Linked DNA regions of Pueribacillus theae. Each later gene encodes a partner of the first gene's protein in a complex. Links are inferred from orthologs where the notes say so. Each region holds a gene or a part of one and is shown in the gene's direction. Other genes may lie near its edges. The genes, in order: accD and accB.

Region 1 (9,633 bases):
TTAAGCCCATTCAAATTGAAAGCACGATCGATATACGACCGCGCATTCTTGAAGTAAGCAGAAAATATGGAAGGCTTGATGTTGAAATTTTCCATGAAGGAACAATCGTCGGCAAGGCTTTAATGGTGGCGCAGCTCATCGATCGCCATTAGGATTCTATCTTTCTTTGTTTTGGGCCGCTTCCTCGATGGCAATCGGAAGATAGTAACGATACGCCCGATACCCCAAAATGATATTTGCCAACCCTAACAATATGAAGACCGAACCAACAATGATCGTAATCGTAGAATTATAATAAATAAAAATTTGATTTAAGCCGAAAAATAAGAGGAAATTTCCAATAGCGATATTTGCTTTCGTATTGATCCAGCTTTTTTCAGCTGGAGCTTTCGTTCGAAACGACTTTACTTTGTAAAAAAAGTAAAACATAATTGAAATGACGATAAGAATAGCGAGTGTTGGCATGAATAAACCTCCGAAAGTATTTTCTTACTTATATACTAATGCTTCTATCCGATAATTTCTATGTTTGCCATACAATCGACACAATCTTCAATTGTGAGAAGGAGAAATTATGAAAGAACAAATTCTTGAAGAGATAAAGAAGTATGAGACGATTATTATCCACCGCCATGTAAGGCCTGATCCTGATGCGATTGGATCCCAAGGGGCGCTCGCTGAAATTGTGAAAGCAAGCTTTCCAAATAAAAAAGTTTTTGTCGTAGGAGAAGAGGATCGGTCATTAACTTTTTTAAACCGCATGGACGAAATTGATAATAACGTTTATGAAGGGGCGCTCGTTATCGTTTGTGATACGGCGAATCAACCACGGATCAGTGATAAGCGCTATACGATGGGGGATAAGCTCATTAAAATTGATCACCACCCGAACGAAGATCGGTATGGGGATATTGTGTGGGTGGATACGAATGCGAGCTCTGTCAGTGAAATGATCTATGAGTTTTATCTTTTCGGAAAAGACAAGGGGCTCCTATTAAATGAGAAAGCCGCTTCTTTGATTTATGCTGGAATTGTGGGAGATACCGGGAGATTTCTTTTTCCAACTACAACTGAAAAAGCATTCAAATATGCGTATGAATTAGTTGCAAACGGCCTCAATTTTGTACCGATTTATGAAGAGCTCTATAAACAAAGAATTGAACTTGTCCATCTGAACGGCTATGTTCTCCAGCACTTTTCGCTGGACGAAACCGGCGTTGGCCATATGAAACTTCCGATGTCTGTATTGGAGAAATTCAATGTGTCGCCAAGCGAAGCTTCCCTATTGGTGAACGCTTTCTCCGATGTTGAAGGAATAAAAGTTTGGGTATTCTTCATTGAGGAGAACGGGCAAATTCGGGTGAGATTCCGTTCAAAAGGGCCCATTGTAAATACAATCGCAGCAACATTTAATGGAGGTGGCCATCCATTGGCGTCAGGTGCGACAATTTATTCATGGGATGATGTTGAACCGATTTTACAGATGCTGCGCAATGTTTGTATGGAATATGATTCTAAGACAGAGTGACATCAATATACAATTCAATCGTTGTATATAAATAAAGCTGTCTCACTTTTAAGTTATATTTTTTCTTTTCGACAAAGAATTGCTTATTTTCCAGTGATGAAATAAGCAATTCTTTATTTTTTGAAACGATGTCGATTTTTTTGTTTAACAGCAGCTGTTCTAAATAATGTGTAGCATTTTTCTCCAGTTCAAATTTTTCCATTTCGTTTAGTTTAAGCTTATCTGCATTCATAAATTCAATTTTTATTTCACGGATTAATAAGCTTTTTTCGTTTTTTTCGTTGATGTCTTCAATATCCTTTTGGAAAAGTGCAATTTTATCCTCTAAATCTTTTATTTGCTTCTGCTGTTTTGAAATGATATCTACTTGGCGTTCTTGCATCATGCCGAAAAAAGTTAAAAAGAGCAACCAGCCAATAATGGTACCAATGACAATCCCAGCGAAAAAACGCTGCCATCTGTATAATGTGCGAGTAGAAGGGACACGCATTAGTGAATGGTCTCCTGTGTAAACCATTGAATGATTTGTGTTCCGGTATATGCCCCGCTCATGGCAAACATGACGAGTAAAATCTGTTTTACGATTTCTGTCGGCGTTCCATAAAACAATCCTCGTTCGAGATTTGTAATCATGTCGAACGTACCGCCGATTGCGGCAACAAGTGCCCAGATTTTTAAATTATTTGCAAGCTGTGCTATGGTTTTCATTGGAGGCTCATTAATGAGAAAAGCCCCGATCCCACCAATGATTGAACCACCGACGACAACACCGATTGCAACGAAAAATGCTATAATTAGTGTAATCAGAAACTTTTCCATCTCTGTTCTCCTTTCATCCAATAACAAATGTTCTTCTAGACATTTTATGGACAAACATCGGCGAATATGACTTTTAAAAGGAGAACATGTACGGACTGAACAACCTCTAACTAAGGAAGGATTTCCAATGAGATTCACACATTTGCGAATACATAGCGAATACAGCCTATTGGAAAGTGCGTGCCGCCTCGAAAAGCTTGTTGCGCAGGCAAAGCGGCTCGGATTCAACTCTCTTGCGATAACCGACAAAAATGTAATGTATGGAACAATACCATTTTACAAGGCTTGTCGAAAGGCAGAAATCAAACCGATTATAGGACTGGAAGCGAACGTAATGACAAGTTCGGTAAAAAATGGCCGGAGCTATCCTCTTGTACTCTTGGCAAAAAATGAAATAGGATACCGTCATTTGTTAAAAATTAGCAGCCAGATTCAATTAAAGGAAAATGAGCAAACCAAAGCGATTCATATCGAAACATTGTCCAACTATACGGAAGGCATTTTTGCGCTGTCGGCTGGGCTCGATGGAGAAATCGGACAATGCCTTCTTCACGAAGAATACGACCAAGCTTTAGGAATTGCCAATTTGTTTAAAAGGATATTTGATAAGGAGCATTTTTTCCTTGAAATTGTGGACCACGGGCTACCTGAAGAGGCGAAAGTAAATAAACTGACTGCCAGATTGGCAGAAAAAATTGGCGCTCCACTCGCCGCCACGAACAATGTTCATTATGTAGAAAAAGGGGATGCGATTGCATACGAAGCCCTTCTGGCAATAAAAAGAGGGACAGGGCTATTATCAATAAATAATGCTGAATTTTATTTAAAATCTACTGAAGAAATGGCAGAGGCACTGGAAGACAACTATTTTGAAGCGATGGAAAACAGCGCTAAAATTGCTGATGAATGCATTCTAACCTTATCGCTTGGCAAACCCATCTTGCCTAAATTTCCACTGCCTCCTCATATTTCATCGAAAGAAGCATTGCGTAATTTGTGTTTTCAAGGACTGCAAGCACGTTACAACGATGTGACCAATGAAATTATAGAACGCATAGAGTATGAACTGTCCGTGATCGATGACATGGGATTTAATGATTACTTTTTAATTGTTTGGGATTTTATGAAATATGCTAGGGACAATGGAATTTTAACAGGTCCGGGAAGAGGGTCAGCCGCAGGCTCTCTCGTCGCGTATGTTCTTTATATTACACATGTCGATCCGATGAAACATGAGTTGTTGTTCGAACGTTTTTTAAATCCAGAGCGTGTTTCAATGCCAGATATTGATATCGATTTTTCAGATACGAGAAGAGATGAAGTGATTGAATATGTAGGGCGAAAATATGGGAAAGAACATGTTGCCCAAATTATAACGTTCGGTACGCTTGCGGCAAGGGCGTCGGTTCGGGATGCGGGGCGGCTGCTTGACGTTGAACAGAAAACGATTGACCAGCTGGCAAAGCGGATTCCTTCAAGGCAGGGAATAACGTTAGAAAAAGCGTTCAAAGAGTCTCCTGAATTAGAAAAATTAATAAACCGTTCAGAAGATGCAAAGAAAGTGTTTGAACTCGCCTGTAAGATTGAAGGGTTTCCGCGACATTCCTCAACGCATGCGGCGGGAGTTGTCATTAGCGAAAAACCTCTTACTGATGTCATTGCGATTCGAGCTGGGCATGAAAACATTGCATTAACCCAGTTTCCGATGGAGGATTTGGAAGAGATCGGATTATTAAAGATGGATTTTCTCGGTCTCCGAAATCTATCGCTTATCGAAGACATCCTTCACAACATCGAAAAAAGCACAGGAAGAAAATTGCAGCTTGACATGATCCCGTACAACGATCAAAAAACATTTGACTTGCTAAGCGCAGGTGATACAACGGGCATCTTTCAATTGGAATCTTCCGGAATGCGCCAAGTGTTAACGAATTTAAAACCGAGTGAATTTGAAGATATCGTAGCCGTGAATGCCTTGTATCGGCCGGGACCGATGGAAAACATTCCGGCCTATATTGCCGCAAAGCATGGAAAACGCCGAGTATCTTATCCCCATCCTGATCTTGAACCTGTCTTAAAGAAGACGTACGGCGTTATCGTCTACCAGGAACAAATTATGCAAATTGCATCAATGATGGCAGGATTTTCATTAGGGGAAGCCGATTTATTAAGAAGGGCAATTTCTAAGAAAAAACGAGACATATTAGAAAAAGAACGGGAGCATTTTGTAGCCGGTTGTGTGAAAAATGGATATGGCGAGCATATGGCTGTAGACATTTACAATTTACTTGTAAAATTTGCCAACTATGGGTTTAATCGAAGCCATGCTGTTGCTTACAGTATGATTGCTTACCAGCTTGCTTTTTTGAAAGCGAATGAACCTGTCGCATTTTTTGCTGCGTTGTTATCAAGTGTGATCGGAAACCAGGAAAAGCTTGCAAGTTACATTTCTGAGCTGAGAAGGAAAGGAATTGAAATCTATCCTCCTTCAATCAATAAAAGCCATGCCTTTTTTACAATGGATAAAGGCGGCATCCAATTTGGTTTGCTTGCCATTAAAAATGTTGGTTTGCAGGCGATAAATGAAATCATAAAAAATCGCCGACAGCTCGGGGACTATAAAGATTTGTTTGATTTGTGCAGAAGGGTATCGTTGAAAAATGTCAATAAGCGCACATTGGAGTCGTTAATCTTATCCGGCGCTTTCGATGAATTTGGGGTTGAACGGGGCAGTTTGCTGGCCACGCTTGACGATGCGCTTGAGGACGCGGAAAAAGAGCAAAAGAATGCAAATCAAATTGGTTTTTTTAAGCCTGATGAGAGTGGGTTTACGTATGTTGACGTTCCGCCTCTTAGCGAAGATGAAAGGTTGGCACACGAAAAAGAAGTGTTTGGGTTTTATTTGAGTGGCCATCCACTGCAACGCTACAGCAACCTGCTTTGGCAATTCCCGCATACATTTCTTTCCGATTTAAAAAATATCCCGAATGTCAATTCAGTAAGAGTTGCTGTAATGGTTGAAAATGTAAAACCAATAAAAACAAAAAAAGGCGATCAAATGGCGTTTTTGAAGGGAAGTGATCATTCAGGCGAGGCGGAGATTGTCGTTTTTCCAAAAGTTTTCAGCAAAATAAATGAGATACTCACCCCTGAAGCTTTATTATATATCGAAGGAAAAGTTGAGAATAAGGGTGAAGATGGCGTTAAAATCATTGCAGAAAAGGCAATGAAGGTAGAAGAACTAGTGAAAAATGCAACGAAAAAAATTTTTTTAAAGATTGAACAGAAACATCAAAATCAAAAAACCCTTACGCTTATTCAACATGTTTTAAAGAAGCATCCGGGGGATTTTCCCGTTTATCTTTATTATGAGGAAGAAAAGCGAGTAAGACAATTGTCGAAGCAGTATTCGATTTCGGCGTCCAATGAATGTTTGAACGAGATAAAAATGCTTATCGGTGAAAAAAATATTATGTTTTAACTTCATTCAGAAGTCCCCCACCTCAAGGCTTCGAAGAATCGAAGAGGTCTAAATGGGGAATAACATGCTACTCCCTTAATAAGGCCCGTTTATCGAGAAAGGCTCGATAAAATCTGGGCGCAAATACGTAAAGGCGCATTTGATACGCCTATCAAAATTTTCAGAAATGATGCAAAAACTTGTTTACAACTAGATGTTTGTTGTTATATTATATAAAGTATAACTTTTTTCAAACAAAGGAAGAAATAGCTTAGGAGCCGTGAATACAATCTTACTTTTTATTTAAAGTTTGAAAAGGTGAGCACAAGTTTTCGGACTTGGAATTACAGAGAATTGAGGTGTTGTTGGAGTGACAGAGACTGTTGAGAAAAGGGGTGTAACTTCTTTGTCGACCTTGCGAGAAGAAGCGTTACATATACACCGTAAAAACCAAGGAAAGCTTGAATCAAAATCGAAAATTGAAGTGCGGGATGCAAAGGATTTAAGTCTTGCATATTCCCCAGGTGTGGCCGAGCCATGCATGGAAATCAATAAAGATCCGAGTAAAGTATATGAATATACAATGAAAGGGAATATGGTTGCTGTCGTTTCAAATGGAACGGCTGTTCTCGGACTTGGTGATATCGGCCCTGAAGCTTCGCTTCCTGTAATGGAAGGCAAGGCTGTATTATTTAAAAGCTTTGCCGGCGTAGACGGTTTTCCTATTTGTCTAAATACGAACAGTGTTGACGAGATTGTAGAAACAGTTAAGCTGCTTGAACCAACTTTCGGTGGGGTAAATTTGGAAGATATCAAAGCACCGGAATGCTTTGAAGTCGAAGAAAGGTTAAAAGCTGAAACGAACATTCCGATCTTTCATGATGATCAACATGGCACTGCCATTGTTACGTTAGCAGGCCTTGTTAACGCACTCAAGCTTACAAATAAAATGATCTCAGATGTAAAAGTTGTCGTAAATGGTGCAGGTGCTGCAGGAATTGCCGTTATTAAGCTTTTGAATCGATTTGGTGTGAAAGATATTATCATGTGCGATTCCAAGGGAGCAGTTTATGAAGGACGTCCTGTTGGAATGAACCCTATGAAGGAAGAAGTAGCTAAATTTACGAATCATAAGAAAAAAGCAGGTACGCTTGAAGAAGTGATTAAAGGCACTGACGTGTTCATTGGTGTATCTGTTGAAGGTGCTTTGACTCAAGAGATGATTCGTTCAATGAATGAAGATCCGATTATCTTTGCGATGGCAAATCCAAATCCGGAAATTTTGCCTGATGAAGCAAAAGCAGCGGGAGCAAAAGTCATTGGAACAGGCCGTTCGGATTATCCAAACCAAGTCAACAATGTTTTGGCATTTCCAGGGATTTTCCGCGGAGCACTTGATGTAAGGGCACTTGAAATCAATGAAGAAATGAAAGAGGCCGCTGTATATGCAATCGCTTCACTAATATCTGACGAAGAATTGTCTGCTGATTACGTTATTCCAGCGCCTTTTGATCCTCGAGTTGCACCTGCGGTGGCTGCAGCCGTTGCAACGACGGCAATGTCATCAGGGGTGGCAAGAATCGAAGTCGATCCTGAAGAGATAGCAGAAAAAACACGAAGACTTGCGATTATCGGAGAAAAATAATATTTGCTTTTTAGAACGGAGAAGTTCATCTTCTCCGCTTTTTTATGTGTAAAAAGCGAGAGCTGCCTGTTTCCCATTTCCACAGCTCGTTATCGCTGAAAAAAACTCTAATCCCATCAACATTTGTCAAGCTTTGTCATGAATATGAGAAACACTAGATTTTTCAAACGTTCATCGGTTAGAATAATATAGAGACAAGTGCTAAAAATATGAGATTTTCTTAGTATTTGCGGGAAAGGAAGGTCCCAATTGATCAAAGACTTTTTTGCAAAAAAGAAAAAGTATGCAACAGTTCCTTCTGAGAGACTGAAACAGGAAGTACCAGAAGGGATTATGAAGAAGTGTCCCCAATGCAAACATATTATTTATTCAAAAGAATTGAAGAAAACTTGGAATGTTTGCCAATCATGTGGGTATCATATGCCTTTAACAGCCTATGAGCGTATAGAAAGTTTGCTTGATGATGATTCATTTATCGAATACGACGTAAATATGATTTCTGAAAATCCGCTTCATTTTCCAAACTATATCGAACGCCTTGAAAAAGATCGGGAAGTTTCCGAACTAAATGAAGCTGTTGTAACAGGAGAAGGCTTAATTGACTCAAATCCAACCGTATTGGCAGTAATGGATGCACGTTTCAGAATGGGCAGCATGGGATCGGTCGTTGGCGAGAAGATTACTCGGGCCATTGAACAGGCTGACAAAAAAAATATCCCGTTTATCATTTTTACAGCTTCCGGTGGTGCGCGAATGCAAGAAGGTGTTTTAAGCTTAATGCAGATGGCCAAAACGAGTGTTGCATTAAAACGTTTCAGCGACAATGGGGGCTTATTCATCTCAGTTATGACCCATCCAACAACAGGCGGCGTTTCTGCAAGCTTCGCTTCGGTCGGAGATTTCAACTTCGCGGAACCCGGTGCACTCATTGGTTTTGCCGGAAGAAGAATTATAGAACAAACGATAAGAGAAAAGCTGCCAAACGATTTTCAAACAGCAGAATTTTTAATGAAGCACGGTCAATTGGACCGGGTTATCCCTCGGGGAGAAATGAAAGAAACATTAGCCAAAATTTTAGATATGCACCGGCCAGGAGGGGAAAATCGTGCCTGAACTGGAATTTGAACGCCCAATCAATGATCTGAAAACAAAAATCAATGAACTGAAAGCCTTTATGGAAGAAAAAGACATTGACTTGACTGCAGAATTAAAACATTTGGAAGAACGGCTTAAAGAATTGGAAGATGAAACCTATGAGAACTTACAGCCCTGGTCCCGCGTGCAGATCGCACGCTATCAAGAACGGCCGACAACGCTGGATTATATCGAGCACCTTTTTACAGATTTTATAGAACTTCACGGAGATCGCCTGTACGGTGACGATGAAGCGATCGTCGGAGGGATTGCGAAATACGATGGCAAACCTGTCACGATCATTGGCCATCAACGAGGGAAAGATACAAAGGAAAATATTCGAAGAAACTTCGGCATGCCACATCCGGAAGGCTATCGGAAAGCGCTCCGTTTAATGAAACAAGCTGAGAAGTTTCACCGCCCGGTCATCACGTTTATTGATACAAAGGGCGCTTACCCTGGCAAAGAAGCAGAAGAAAGAGGGCAGAGTGAAGCGATTGCGCGAAATTTGGTGGAGTTATCCGGGCTGTCTGTGCCTGTCATTTGCATTGTAATAGGAGAAGGCGGAAGTGGTGGAGCGCTGGCATTAGGCATTGCAGATCGGATTCACATGCTGGAAAACTCGACATACTCCGTTATTTCTCCTGAAGGCGCAGCTGCATTACTGTGGAAAGATGCATCTCAAGCAAAGCTGGCAGCAGAAACGATGAAAATTACGGCACCAGACCTTTTCGCGCTCGGCATTATCGATGAAATCATTCCAGAGGTTAAAGGCGGAGCACATCGAAATATGCAAAAGCAAGCAGGTGCGATTGATGCCGTTTTAAAAAAATCACTTGATGAGCTTTTGCTATTATCAAGCGAAGAACTAGTTTCAACGCGTTATGAAAAATTCCGTAAAATCGGTGAGTACACGTTTATAAAAAGCTCGGTAAGCATTGCCAACGATTAACGGGTCATTTAGGGGTGCTTTAAACTTGAATCGAATCGGATTATTGACAAGCGGTGGAGATTCTCCTGGAATGAACGCCTGCATCCGGGCAGTCG
Region 2 (9,760 bases), on another replicon or contig:
AGTCATCAAGGAACAAAATCCTGTCTTTGCCTTTTCGATCACACTGATTGTTGGGGTCATTATCTTTATTTTTCTCATTGATCAAATTCAGGCGATCTTCTTGCTGTTAAATCAGCTAGCGGATCAAGCAAATATTAATTTAGTTTACGTTGAAACGATTTTGAAGATTATTGGCGTTGCTTATATTGCGGAATTTGGTGCGCAAATTACGAAAGATGCGGGACAAGGATCAATCGCTTCGAAAATTGAACTGGCCGGCAAACTGATTATTTTAGGAATGGCTATTCCCATTTTAAAAGTTATTATTGAGACCGTTCTAGGCCTTTTGCCAACTTAAAATCCGAAGGAGAATAACGATGGAAAGGATGAATCAAAACAATGAAAGTATGGTTCTAAACGGAAAATGGTTTGTGGCCGTGTGGCTTATTATCGTATTCTCAATCAGTTGGACAAGCACGAACGAAAGTATGGCCGCAGAGCCGCCATTGGCTGAATCTAATGAAGAAGAAAACACCATCGAGCCATTAGTCGATGAGCAAATCGAAAACATTGATTTAGGCGATATAAAAGATTTTTGGGACAGTATCGTAAATGAGTATGGCGGGTTTTTGCCTGAAAGCCAAAAGGGTTCATTTATGGATTTTGTAAAAGGGGACAAATCGTTTTCTTTTCAGCAATGGCTGATTGGGGCTTTGAAATTTCTTTTTCATGAACTTGTCGCCAACGGCAAGCTGCTTGGCTCATTAATTTTATTAGCTGTATTCGCCGCCATTTTGCAAACGATTCAAAATGCTTTTGAATTTCACGCAGTAAGCAAAGTGGCTTATTCCATTACGTATATGGTCCTCATTATTCTCGCGCTAAACAGTTTTCACGTTGCGATAAATTACACCGAAGAAGCGATTCAAAGCATGATGAGTTTTATGGTTGCGCTCATTCCTTTACTGCTTGCATTATTAGCTTCCCTAGGAAATTTTTCATCTGTCGCTTTTTTTCATCCTGTTATCGTGTTTCTTATCAATACGAGCAGTTTATTAATTGTTAAGATTGTACTCCCGCTTTTGTTTTTGTCGGCCATTTTGCATGTTGTCAGTTCGTTGACAGACCACTACAAAGTAACAAAGCTTGCAAACCTACTCCGAAATATCGCACTTGGAGGTTTAGGTATTTTCTTTGCTTTGTTTCTAGGTGTGATTTCGATACAAGGCGCCTCCAGCGCAATCGCTGACGGGGTGACGATACGCACGGCTAAATTTCTTGCCGGAAACTTTATTCCTGTCGTTGGAAGAATGTTTACAGACGCTACCGATACGGTGTTAAGTGCATCACTTCTTCTGAAGAACACGATTGGGCTTGCCGGTGTCGCTATTTTACTTTTACTGGCGTTTTTTCCGGCAGTTAAAGTCTTGGCCCTCGCTTTAATTTTTCATATCGCGGGAGCTGTTTTGCAGCCTTTAGGCGGCGGACCGATTGTTGAAAGCCTTGATGTCATCGGAAAATCTGTCTTATTTATTTTTGTTTCACTTGGAGTTGTATCATTAATGTTTTTCCTCACAATCACAATCATGATCGGAATGGGAAATGCTGCATACATGATGCGCTGAAAATGGCAGGAAGGGGGAGCAATGTGCAAGCACTAAGCGAATGGGTAGGAAATATCGTTATCCTGATTTTAATCGCCGTCATTATGGATATGCTTGTGCCGAATAATAGTTTGCATCAGTACGTCAAAATGGTCATTGGGCTCTTGCTCATTCTCCTTTTGCTCTCTCCGCTATTATCGATTTTTTCTTCGGACAAAGATAAAATCTTCGAATCGATAAAATTTGAGCAAGCGATTTCGGAAAATGTCTTTGAAAAAAAGATGAATCATAAGAAAAATGAAATACAAGCCACCCAAGATGCATATATTGAAGAACAAATGGCTGTCCAAATGAAAAACCAGGTGGAAGAGGAGCTGATGGAGCAATATGAGGTAAGTGTCGAAAAGATTCGCATCAATTTTAAAGAGAAAAGCGATCGAACCTATGAAAACATCCTCGGTTTACAAGTATTTCTTACGACTAACAAAGAAAATCAAGTAAAAAATGTAGAGCCCGTCGAGGTAGTAACAATTGGGGAAGAGCAATCATTTACATTAAAAGAACGAGGAAAAACAAATGAGATACGCAAGTTTCTTGCGAAGCAATGGGGGATTGATGAGGAGAAAGTTACTGTCGAAATGGCAGGAAGGGAAAGGGAAAAGTTGTGAAAAAGGAAGAATTGAAAAAAGCATTTCAAAAACTCATTGAACCAAAAGGAGAGAAAAGCAAAAAGCCATTTAACATATACTTCTATTTGCTCCTTGGGTTAGGTGTTGCCATTATGCTTTTAAGCAATATGACTTCGACTTTCCAAACAAAAAATGAACCAGAAATGAGCAATACAAATGCTGAAGAATCCGAGGAAAAAGATGCGTTTGCCAACCGCTCTTCCAACCCTTCCACAATTGTTGAATATGAAGAATATTATGAAAGGCAGGTCCGGGACATTTTATCAGATGTTATTGGAGTCTCGAACGTCTCTGTAAAAGTAAACATCGCTTCAACAGAAAAGAAACTCTACGAAAAAAACAGAAGAAACGAAAAGCAAGTAACAGAAGAAAGCGATCGTGAAGGAGGCACGAGAACGATAGAAAACAATTCAATGGATGAAGAAACGATTATCGTAAGAGACGGCGATAAAGATAAGCCAGTTATTATCGGAAGTGAAAAGCCGAAAGTAACCGGAGTCATCGTTGTTGCGCAAGGTGCCGAAAGCATGCAAGTAAAGCAGCAGATTATTGAAGCTGTCACACGATTTCTCCACGTCCCAAGTTATCAAGTTTCGGTTTTGCCGAAAAAAATAAAGGAGGAGTAACATTGGTATTGAAAAAACAAACAGCATGGCTTTTAACGATGTTAAGTTTAATTATTGTATTATCTGTCTACTATATCGTTTCGCCTGGTGAATCGCCTACAAATGTGGCGTACGTTGAAGATGAAGAGAAACAAACAAACAACGAAGCGAAAGATGCCAAAGAAGAACTTGAAACCTCAAACAAAGAAGCTGCTGAAGATCAAGCGGAAGTAACAACCATTTCAAGCGATGAAACATTTGCAGCGCTAAGAATTAAAATTAACGAAGCAAGAGAAAAGCAGCTGGCAGAGTATCAGGAAGTCGTTGCCTCAGGAGAAATTTCAGCAGAGATGAAAAGTGAAGCATTCAATAAAATGGAAAAATTAAACGACCAATCACAACAAATCACCGTATTGGAAACATTGTTAATGAATCAGCTAGGCTACGACGATGTGATTGTGAATCCAATCGATGGGGAAAATTTTAATATTATTGTTAAAGCAGACGAGGTATCAAAGAAAGAAGCGAATGATATTATGCGCAAAACGGTTGAACAGCTTGGAGAAGGCAATGTAAGCAATGTGACAGTTGAATATGCAAAGTGATGATCGATTAGAAGAGCCGAAGGTGGATTGCCATCGGCTCTTTTCGCTCGACAAATTTTTTTTAAGTAAACTATACTGTAATTAAGCGGTATGCTATAATTATTCAAGAATTTTTAAATTTTTTGTTTTTAATATGGAAGGAGTAAAGCAAATGTTTAAAGTACAAGAACTACGTGAACTCATTCGATTGGTCGATCAGTCATCAATCAATGAATTTACTTACGAAAACGAAGGAACGACAATCACATTGAAAAAAAATGCAGGAGCGGCAATTGTTCCTGAAGTTCAGCAAGCAGTAGAAAAAGTGGTACAAGCTCCTGCTGCGGAAGCGCTTCAACCGAAGGTTGAACAAAATACACAACCGGCGCCTGCGCCAAGCCCTGCAGCCGAAAAAGCAGAATCACAAGCTGAAAAAACGCAAGATCAAAGCAATTTACATAAAATCGAATCGCCAATGGTGGGAACTTTCTATGCGGCTTCCTCCCCTGATAAGCCTCCTTATGTAAAAGCCGGCGACAAAGTTGAAGAAGATACGATCGTTTGCATCGTCGAAGCCATGAAACTATTTAATGAAATTGAAGCAGAAGTAAAGGGCGAAATTGTTGAAGTTTTAGCTGAAAACGGCCAACTTGTTGAGTATGGACAACCACTATTTCTCGTTAAACCGGAATAAGGGGCGGCGAATATGAATATAAAAAAAGTTTTAATCGCAAACAGAGGAGAAATTGCTGTACGGATTATCCGTGCATGTAAAGAACTTGATATCGAGACTGTTGCCGTTTACTCAGAGGCTGATAAAGACGCCCTTCACGTTCGATTAGCAGACGAAGCATACTGCATTGGACCTACAGCAGCGAAAGACAGCTACTTAAACTTTACGAATATTATGAGCATCGCCACTCTAACTGGTGTTGACGCCATCCACCCGGGCTACGGTTTTTTAGCCGAAAATGCTGACTTCGCCGAAATATGCAAAGAATGCAACATTACGTTTATCGGCCCAAGCCCTGAAGCTATTACAAAAATGGGTACGAAAGATATTGCCCGCTCAACAATGAAAAAGGCAGGGGTACCGATTGTTCCGGGGTCGGAAGGCATCATCGGGAGCGTGGACGAAGGGCTTGAGATCGCGTCTAAAATTGGTTATCCTGTTATTATTAAAGCAACGGCTGGCGGGGGCGGAAAAGGTATCCGTATCGCACGTGACGAGAAAGAATTAGCCAACGGCATTAATATTACACAACAAGAAGCGGCAACTGCTTTTGGCAATCCAGGGGTCTACATCGAAAAATTTATTGAAGATTTCCGCCATGTTGAAATTCAAGTGCTTGCCGACAACTATGGAAATGTGATTCACTTAGGTGAACGTGACTGTTCCATTCAACGCCGCCTTCAAAAATTGGTTGAAGAAACGCCGTCGCCTGCAATTGATGAAAAGAAACGGCAAGAGATGGGAGAGGCCGCTGTTAAAGCAGCTGCAGCCGTTAATTACTCCGGTGCGGGGACAATTGAATTTATTTATGCTGCTGACGGAAATTTCTATTTTATGGAAATGAACACCCGCATCCAAGTTGAACATCCTGTAACAGAAATGGTTACCGGAGTCGATCTTATCAAGCAGCAGATTTATGTTGCGGCGGGTGAAAAATTATCGATCAAGCAGGATGATGTCACATTTAACGGCTGGTCGATGGAGTGCCGTATTAATGCGGAAGATCCGAACAAAAAATTCATGCCTTCACCTGGCAAAGTGGAGATGTATTTACCGCCGGGAGGATTGGGTGTAAGAGTCGATTCGGCTGTTTATCCCGGTTACGTCATTTCGCCATTTTATGATTCAATGGTTGCGAAACTTATTACTTACGGCGCGACGAGAGAAGAAGCAATCTCTCGGATGAAGCGTGCACTTGATGAATTTGTGATCGACGGAGTAAAAACGACGATTCCTTTTCACTTAAAACTTTTAAATCACGAAAAATTTGTTGAAGGTGATTTTAATACGAAGTTTCTTGAGCTGTATGATTTAAGTGATAAAGAAAACTAAGGGGTGAAAAAACTTGGTTGAAAGCCAAAGCTTTGAGATGAACAGTCAGACAGATGAACTTGGTAAGGTTGAGATTTCGCCTGAAGTTATTGAAGTAATCGCTGCGATTGCGGCATCAGATGTCGAAGGGGTTTCTTCAATGCGGGGAAACTTCGCAACCGGTGTTGCGGAAAAACTCGGCCGAAAATCGCACCGAAAAGGCGTCAAAGTTGATCTTACCGATCAGGGCATCATTCTCGATGTTTTTGTTGTGATTGAATATGGTTTTTCCATCCCATCTGTCGGTCAGGAAATTCAAACGAGCATCCGCCAGGAATTGCAAAACATGACAGCACTTGATGTAAAAGAAATTAACATCCATGTAGTAGGTATCCATTTTGAACAAAAAGATAACCTTATAAGTGATACTGAATATTAATGATAAAAATCAAAGGGGATCCCCTTTGATTTTTATCATTAATTGATTACTAAGTGGATGTTAAAAGGAGATAAAATATTGAAGAGAAGACAAGCCCGTGAAAAAGCAGTACAAGCTCTTTTTCAAATGCATTTGAATGAGACCGATATTAATGAAACAATGGATTATGTGTTGAATGACGAAGAAACCGATCCTTTTTTTGAACGGCTCGTTGAAGGAACAATCGCAAATCTAGATTCAATTGACAGTACGATCAAAAAACATTTAGAAAACTGGCGTTTTGACCGGATTGCAAATGTTGATCGCGCGATTTTACGTCTAGCTGTCTATGAATTGAAGTATGAGGAAGATATTCCTTCAAATGTTACGTTGAATGAAGCGGTCGAACTTGCCAAAACATTTGGCAGTGAGGAGTCCAAACGTTTTATCAATGGTGTTTTATCAAAAATTTTAGGGGGAGAACAATGACTGCACAATTGATTAGCGGAAAAGAACTGTCACAGAGAAAAAAAGAAGAGATGAAAAAAGCAGTTGAGGCATTAAAAGAAAAAGATGTCACGCCTGGTTTGGCAGTTATTATTGTTGGAACCGACCCGGCATCCCAAACCTATGTTAGAGGAAAACAAAAGGCCTGCCAGGAAGTCGGCATCCATTCGCTTCTCATTGAAATGCCTGAAGAAACATCAGAAGAAGAACTGCTTGCTAAAATCAGGGAACTTAATGCAGACGATACGATCGATGGGATCCTTGTTCAGCTTCCACTCCCAGCTCAAATCAATGAGCAGGCTGTTATCGACACCATATCACCTGAAAAAGATGTTGATGGCTTCCACCCGATTAGTATCGGACGTATGATGACAGGGCAAGAAACCTTTTTGCCATGCACACCACACGGGATTTTAGAAATGGTCAAGTCAGAACAAATTGAGATTGAAGGCAAGCATGTTGTTGTCGTTGGACGCAGCAATATTGTAGGAAAGCCTGTCGGGCAATTATTTTTAAACGAAAATGCGACCGTAACGTATTGCCACTCCCGTACAAGAAACCTAAAAGAAATCACAACACAAGCAGATATATTGATTGCGGCCGTCGGAAAAGCCCATCTCATTAACGGGGAGCATATTAAAGACGGTGCAACGGTAATCGACGTCGGCATTCATCGTTTAGAAAATGGGAAATTAACAGGGGACGTCAACTTTGAAGAAGCAAAGGAAAAAGCCGCATACATTACACCAGTTCCCGGCGGGGTGGGGCCAATGACGATTACAATGCTATTACATAATACGATCCTTTCCGCAAAAAGGTTTCGCCTGAATAAAGGCGAGTGACGTATATGGAGCAAGATCGTTATCTATCGATAACCGCGCTTACCCGCTATATAAAAAGACAGTTTGATCGCGATACTGTCTTGAACGATGTATGGGTTAGAGGGGAATTGTCCAATGTTAAACTGCATTCCAGAGGACATATGTATTTTACTTTGAAAGATGAACGATCAAGAATACAATCTGTTATGTTTTCCAGCCATAACAGCAAATTGGCGTTTCGGCCGGAAAATGGGATGAAGGTGCTGGTACGCGGCGAAGTGACAGTTTATGAGCCATATGGCCAATACCAGCTATATGCGAAAGAAATGCAGCCTGATGGGATCGGAAACTTATTTCTCGCTTTTGAAGAATTAAAGAAAAAGCTGGAGCGTGAAGGAATTTTTTCGAGTGAAAGAAAAAAGCCGCTTCCTGTTTTTCCGGTTGAAATCGGTGTTGTCACCTCAAAGACAGGTGCTGCGGTACGCGATATTTTCACAACGATAAAACGGCGTTATCCATTGGCGAGAATTACGCTTTTTCCTGTCTATGTACAAGGCGAATTGGCTTCCGAATCGATTGCAAAAGCGATTAAACAGGCGAATGAACTTCGCATGCACGATGTTCTCATTGTAGGTAGAGGTGGAGGTTCGATTGAAGATTTATGGCCCTTCAATGAAGAGATTGTAGCCAGAAGTATTTTTCATTCAGAAATTCCAATTATATCAGCTGTCGGGCACGAAACCGATGTGACGATTGCGGACTTTGCTGCGGATGTAAGAGCCGCTACCCCGACCGCAGCCGCGGAATTAGCGGTGCCGCACGTTTTAGAATTAAATGAGCGTGTGAACGAGCGGAAAGCGAGGCTAATACGAGCGATTGCCGCAAGGCTAGATGCCGAAAGAGAGAAGCTGGCCCGCTTGCAAAAATCGTATGCCTTCCGTTATCCTGCTCAATTAATACGGCAAAAGAATCAAGAGCTGGACCGTTTAATTGAACGTTTAACAAGAGAGGCAAAACTGCAGCTTAATCAAAAATATGAACAATGGAGAAACATAAATAAATCCATTCATCGCCATCACCCGGAAAAATTAATTATCCAAGGGAAAGAGAGACGCAAACAATTAACGAAAAGATTAGCTCGGGAAATGCAGCAATTGACCAATCGAAAAAAAATGCTTTATCAGCAAAGCATTTCAAAACTGGATGCGTTGAGCCCTTTGAAAGTGATGGATAGAGGGTACAGCCTTGTAACAAAGGATGACGTTGTTGTGAAGTCTGTATACGATGTGAATCCAGGTGACATGATCCAGGTCAATGTAAAAGATGGGTTGCTCGATTGCCATGTCTGGGGATTGGAGGAATCAAAAAATGAGCCATGATTTAGATACCGAAAAACAGCCATCATTTGAAGAAGAAATGGAAGAGCTTGAAACGATCGTTGAGCAGCTTGAAAATGGGGATGTTGCATTGGAAGAGGCCATTCATTTATTCCAAAAAGGTATGAAACTATCGAAAAGCTGCCATGATAAATTAAAAGCAGTAGAGGAAAAAATTGATCAAATGATCGACGAAGAAGGAGAAATTATGCCTTTTACAATTCAGGAGGAAGAATGACATTAACGAACTCACATATCATTCCTTATTTAAAACAGGCAAAAGCAAAGATTGATGAACAGCTTCGTATAGAAATTTCTAAATTAAACGGGCCGAAAGTGTTAATTGATGCGATGAATTACTCCCTTGAAGCGGGAGGAAAACGCTTAAGGCCGATCATGCTTCTCGCAACACTTGAAGCGTTTGGACAAAATAGTGAAAAAGGCATTCCGCTTGCCTGCGCGGTTGAAATGCTTCACACGTATTCGTTAATCCATGATGACTTGCCGGCTATGGATAATGACGATCTCCGAAGAGGAAAACCGACGAATCATAAGGTTTTCGGCGAAGCAAACGCGATTCTTGCAGGGGACGCTCTTTTGACATACAGCTTTGAAATGATCGCATCGCTTGACGATCCTGAAATTACAAGCCAGATGAAAGTAGAATTAATTAAACAATTGGCCCAAGCGGCAGGCGCGGAAGGAATGGTTGGCGGGCAGACAGAAGACTTGATTGCGGAGAATAACCCCAACCTGACAGTGGAAGAACTGGAACATATACACGTTAATAAAACAGGGAAATTATTTATCTATTCAGTGCTGGCCGGTGCAATTTTGGCCAGGGCAAATGAAGAGCAAATGAACCATTTGGAGCAGTTTGCATACCATCTTGGTATTGCTTTCCAAATACGGGATGACATTCTTGACATTGAAGGAGACGTCGAAAAAATCGGCAAGCCTGTCGGGAGTGATTTTGAAAATGAAAAAAGCACCTATCCAAGTCTTTTAACAGTTGATGGAGCAAAGAAAAAACTGAACGAGCATGTCGATAAAGCGATTAAATTTTTATATAAAGCGAATGTGAAGCATGAACAGCTCGAAACAATTTCAATGTATATCATTCATCGTGACAA

What was found.
Region 2: the proteins of accD (region 1) and accB are in contact, whole or in part, in a solved structure (PDB 8UXZ), measured with the Escherichia coli proteins. The link is inferred for Pueribacillus theae from one-to-one orthologs.

The regions. Positions count from the first base shown.
Region 1 is NZ_QCZG01000018.1:7,099-16,731, reverse strand. The notes cover bases 6,776-9,633. They hold accD (acetyl-CoA carboxylase, carboxyltransferase subunit beta), read left to right. Parts: upstream 6,776-7,701; coding sequence 7,702-8,565; downstream 8,566-9,633. Other genes in these bases: pfkA (6-phosphofructokinase), read left to right, coding at 9,564-9,633; accA (acetyl-CoA carboxylase carboxyl transferase subunit alpha), read left to right, coding at 8,555-9,538; DCC39_RS09785 (NAD(P)-dependent malic enzyme), read left to right, coding at 6,776-7,452. Also shown: DCC39_RS09815 (DRTGG domain-containing protein), read left to right, coding at 1-152; DCC39_RS09810 (YtpI family protein), read right to left, coding at 157-465; DCC39_RS09805 (DHH family phosphoesterase), read left to right, coding at 575-1,528; sporulation membrane protein YtrI, read right to left, coding at 1,515-2,018; DCC39_RS09795 (YtrH family sporulation protein), read right to left, coding at 2,018-2,347; DCC39_RS09790 (DNA polymerase III subunit alpha), read left to right, coding at 2,475-5,828; more of DCC39_RS09785, read left to right, coding at 6,214-6,775.
Region 2 is NZ_QCZG01000002.1:88,173-97,932, reverse strand. Bases 2,410-5,394 are described here. They hold accB (acetyl-CoA carboxylase biotin carboxyl carrier protein), read left to right. Parts: upstream 2,410-3,633; coding sequence 3,634-4,155; downstream 4,156-5,394. Other genes in these bases: accC (acetyl-CoA carboxylase biotin carboxylase subunit), read left to right, coding at 4,168-5,394; DCC39_RS01845 (SpoIIIAH-like family protein), read left to right, coding at 2,901-3,482; spoIIIAG (stage III sporulation protein AG), read left to right, coding at 2,410-2,898. In the rest of the region: spoIIIAD (stage III sporulation protein AD), read left to right, coding at 1-337; spoIIIAE (stage III sporulation protein AE), read left to right, coding at 366-1,604; spoIIIAF (stage III sporulation protein AF), read left to right, coding at 1,628-2,251; more of spoIIIAG, read left to right, coding at 2,248-2,409; more of accC, read left to right, coding at 5,395-5,526; DCC39_RS01830 (Asp23/Gls24 family envelope stress response protein), read left to right, coding at 5,540-5,944; transcription antitermination factor NusB, read left to right, coding at 6,023-6,412; bifunctional methylenetetrahydrofolate dehydrogenase/methenyltetrahydrofolate cyclohydrolase FolD, read left to right, coding at 6,409-7,272; xseA (exodeoxyribonuclease VII large subunit), read left to right, coding at 7,278-8,630; DCC39_RS01810 (exodeoxyribonuclease VII small subunit), read left to right, coding at 8,620-8,865; DCC39_RS01805 (polyprenyl synthetase family protein), read left to right, coding at 8,862-9,760. UniProt on the Escherichia coli protein: This protein is a component of the acetyl coenzyme A carboxylase complex; first, biotin carboxylase catalyzes the carboxylation of the carrier protein and then the transcarboxylase transfers the carboxyl group to form malonyl-CoA.